One region of the Chitinibacter mangrovi genome, then DNA from elsewhere that is predicted to be linked to it. Evidence: predicted binding sites of a transcription regulator. Region 1 holds the regulator's gene; the other holds the start of a gene.
The links. Region 1 encodes FNR, which switches genes on or off when oxygen is low (the NO sensors DNR and NnrR bind a similar motif). Its sites were predicted from a motif close to TTGATNNNNATCAA; they were not measured.

Region 2: ubiU (ubiquinone anaerobic biosynthesis protein UbiU) is a predicted target of FNR. The motif match lies at 1,034-1,047, and genes of this name have one in related genera.

The regions. Positions count from the first base shown of each region.
Region 1 covers NZ_CP157355.1:3,190,165-3,192,367, reverse strand. Annotated here, with positions in the region: gene hemN (oxygen-independent coproporphyrinogen III oxidase) at 1-208, opposite strand, end outside; gene fnr (fumarate/nitrate reduction transcriptional regulator Fnr) at 532-1,278, shown strand; gene ABHF33_RS15055 (hypothetical protein) at 1,300-1,992, shown strand.
Region 2 covers NZ_CP157355.1:2,011,282-2,013,484, forward strand. Annotated here, with positions in the region: gene ubiU (ubiquinone anaerobic biosynthesis protein UbiU) at 1-967, opposite strand, end outside; gene gnd (phosphogluconate dehydrogenase (NAD(+)-dependent, decarboxylating)) at 1,293-2,203, shown strand, end outside.

The DNA.
Region 1 (2,203 bases):
GGATGTGAAAATAAAGAGACAGTGGGCTAAGCAAAGCGCCGGGCAGGCGCTGCTGCAAAATCTGTGCGTACTGCTCGCTACTGACCACTTCAGTAAAGCGGTCTGCCGTGGGGTAAGAGGTATAACGCGGGCCCTTGCCATCGTAACGAACAATCAGCTCGCGATCGAATTCAACCCCACCGAGACCCTGTATTAATTCCTTGCCCATTGTGTATTCTGCCTTGATTGTTGCGCTGTTTTTTTATTGCTTCGGGCTATCCCGAGATGCTTTGCCGCGGCCTTACGTGACAGACTGTGCCAAGCGACTTTGTCTTCATGCTGGCTTGACCAAGCAGAGCGCCGCTGAAATGATTGCCACAAAATCACGCCGGAGCGGGTGCAAACTCAAGCTAGCTGGCGCAGCTTAAAAGCTAGTACAATGATTGAGCTTGATCCATATCAAGTTCCTTGCACTGACAGTGGGGTATCTACCTCTTCGGAGAGGTACAATACTTACCCTGCCTGTTTTAACTATCATCTTGTGAGAGTCCCATGATTTCCCCGATCCAAGTTCGCGACATGTCACCACGCCATCTGCGCAATTCATGCACCAACTGCAGCTTGCGTGAACTCTGTCTGCCTTTGGGTCTGTCGCCGGAGGAAATGCAGGAGCTGGATGGCATCATCACACAGGCCCGCCCGGTCAAACGCGGCGAGGCGCTGTATCGTGCAGGTGAGCCATTCCGTTCGCTCTACGCTATCCGCTTGGGCTTTTTCAAAGCCAGCGTGATTTCGGAAGATGGCCGCGAGCAAGTGACCGGCTTCCATATGTCGGGCGAATTGATGGGCATGGATGCGATCAGCACGGATGTGCATACTTGCGACGCGATTGCGCTGGAAGACAGTGAAGTCTGCGAGCTACCATTTAATGATATTGAAGAACTGTCACGCGAAATCCCGCTGCTGCAACGCCACTTCCATAAAGTGATGAGCCGCGAAATCGTTCGCGATCATGGCGTGATGCTATTACTGGGCAATATGAAAGCCGAAGAGCGTCTGGCGGCATTTTTGCTTAATCTGTCGCAACGCTTTGCCATTCGAGGCTATTCGTCCAGCAGCTTTCATTTGCGCATGACTCGCGAAGAAATCGGTAGCTATCTGGGCTTGAAGCTGGAAACGGTGAGCCGCACCTTGTCCAAATTCCAGGATCAGGGCTTTATCAAGGTACAAAACCGCCTGATCGAGCTGGAGAACATCGACAGCTTGAAAAAACTACTCAATACCTGCCACGACGAGTAATTTACCCAAAGGGGTATATTGATGCACACTCATCTAGTAGCCCCTTCCCAGCTTATACCCCTAATCTCAGCGCGGCTTGGCTTTCATCCGCCTGTGCACAGCTACAGCCTGCATCCTCTGAGCAGCCAGCTACAGGGCATCGCCAGCGGTGCGCAGGTTTTGCTAGTGCAGGCGCCTGATGATCAATACGTGCATCGCCTGCAAGCCAGCCATCCCAATCTGCTTGATTTGCTGCTCGTCCCTTCCCCGATCGCCCCGAGCCACGGCTTTATCACGCTGGCCAGCGGCAACAATGCACAACTGACCGAGGCGGCCAGCCTGATCGACCATCTGGCACCCATCCACAATGGCTGGCTCCATATTGGGCCGCTGGGCTCATGCGGATACATCAACCAGCTTTGGCATACACTGCTCACTCCGCAAGGCGCGCCGCCATTTCTGGACTGGAGACTGCTATCAGAGGCAAACACGCAAGCCAAGGCACTGGATCACACCCTCACACAGGCCGATCTGATTGCCCAGCTGGCCTCACTAATGGCTCAGCAACAACTACAGATCCAGACCATGGCCAGCATTTCTCGCCGTTTTCTGGCCGACTATCCTGACGAAGCATTTATCCCCCACCACCCGCAAACCAGCAACTTCTTTGGTGCCTTTTCAGCAAGCAATCAGGCTCCGGCTGAGCAGCTGGCGCGCTTGCTGGCTCAGTATTAAACACATCCACAACACCATAAAAAAACGCCACCCGAAGGTGGCGTTTCAGGCTACTGACAAAGTGGGATATCAGCACTGCCAAGTCACGGCAAAGCCGTGCCTGAGAAATCGAGGCTCGAAACTGTAGCCTGTCTGTTTTATTCCCACCCCTTCCGTCCCCTCCTTGAGGGGAACCTCGCGACGCGAGTGGCGTTTATCGTCAAATAAAAAC
Region 2 (2,203 bases), 1.2 Mb from region 1:
GGCCTTCTGACACCTTGTCCAGTGCCTGTTGCCACGCGGGCTTGACCGTGTAGCGCGGGTCAGCGGCGGCATCAAGCGCGGCGCGCAATGTTTTGGTGACTTCAGCGGTATAGGCCGGACTGCGCTGGCGGCCTTCCACTTTGATCGCACGCACGCCAATCCGTAATAGCTCTGGCAACACCGATAAGGCGTTCAGGCTGGTCGGTTCTTCCAGTGCATAATAAGTGGCGTCGTTCACTTCAAAACGCCCTTTGCACAGTGTTGGATAACCGGTCGGCTCACCAGCCTCGAAATGATCGATCAATATGCCATTGAGCCGTGTATCCATAGTATTGCCCTGCGGAAGCCATTGCACATGGCTTGCAGGCGAACACACCCCATGGGTATTTGGTGACTCGCCCGTTGCATAGCTCGATAAAATACAGCGCCCTTCGGCCATGACGCATAAGCTACCAAAGCCGAAAACTTCAATCTCAACCGTCGTGTTTTTAATCACGTATTCCACCTGCGGTAGCATCAGCACGCGTGGTAGCACGGCGCGGCGAATGCCAAAATAATCCTGCGCCAGATTCACCGCTTCAAAATTGGTTGCCGAGCCCTGCACCGACAAATGGCGATTGAGCTGCGGATGCACGCGCATTGCATAGTCAAGCAAGCCCAAGTCGGCCAGGATGACCGCATTAGCACCGGCGTCGGCGGCGGCATCAATCGCGGCATGCCATTCTTTGACGCGGCCTGCCTGTGCGTAGGTATTGATCGCCACCAGTACCTCTCGGCCACGCGACTGGGCGTATTCAATGCCGCTGCGGATTTGCGTATCGGTGAAATTGAGCCCGGCAAAATTGCGCGCATTGGTGGCATTTTTAAACCCCAGATACACCGCATCGGCACCGTGATCGACGGCGGCTTTCAGTGCGGGCAGGCTGCCGGCAGGGCAAATCAGTTCAGGCAGTGTGGCAGCGGACATCGCAATATCCCGATTTTCTAGCTGTATGCAGAAAGTGCAGCTTAGAGCCTGCGCGCCAGCATGGCTTTAATGCAGGTCAAATTTTGTGTCACTGCTTTTGGCTGAAAGGGAGTAGTTCCAAAGTGATGCATGGCCGATCAGCTGCAGGGATTTCGTGCCTATTTGCGGCAAAAACGCTGAATTCAGTAAATTAATTAGGCAATTAGTGCAAAACTGGCTTGGCGTGCGGCCTGTCTTGCTAGAAAATACGGGTACGAATGATTACTGGCTACAGGCACACTACGGGCTATCCGTCCGCAGTTGGACACCTAGAAGGGATTACACAATGAATATCGCAATGATCGGTTTGGGCAAAATGGGCGGCAATATGGCGCGCCGTCTCGCGCGTGGCGGAGCCAATGTGTTTGGCTTTGATGTCAGCGCTGAGACGCGTGAAGGCTTGGCAAAAGAAGAAGCCAACTTCCGTGCCTTTGCTTCTGTGCCTGAATTGATCGCTGCGCTGCCAACGCCGCGCGTGGTGTGGCTGATGCTGCCATCGGGTGATATTTCTGAAGCCGCGTTTGCCGAAATGAAAACCCTGCTCGCGCCTGGCGACTTGATCATCGACGGCGCGAACGCCATGTATAAAGACAGCCAGCGCCATGCGGCTGAATTGGCTGAGCTGAATATCAAATTTGTTGATGCTGGTGTTTCTGGCGGCGTTTGGGGCTTGCAGAATGGTTATTGTTTGATGTTTGGTGGTGATAAAGATGCCGCTGAAATCGCCACGCCATTTATGAAAATCTTGGCTCCCGATGCGACTCGCGGCTGGACGCACACCGGCCCTGCTGGCTCTGGCCACTACACCAAAATGCTGCATAACGGCATTGAATACGGCATGATGCAAGCGTTTGCCGAAGGCTTTGCAATGCTCAAGGCGAAGAAAGAATTCGATCTGGACGTGGCTGAAATCGCCGAAACCTGGCGCCATAGCTCGGTCGTGCGCTCATGGTTGCTCGACTTGGTGGCAGAATCATTCTCGCATGACGTTGAATTGGCCGATTTGAACGCCTACGTGCCTGATTCTGGTGAAGGTCGTTGGTCGGTGCTGGAATCGGTTGAGCTGGGCGTACCTGCCCCAGTGATGGCAACGAGCTTGTATGCGCGCTTTGCTTCACGCGGCAATGACGACTACGCAATGAAAATGTTGTCGTTGATGCGTAATGCCTTCGGCGGCCACGCCATGTCGAAAAAGTA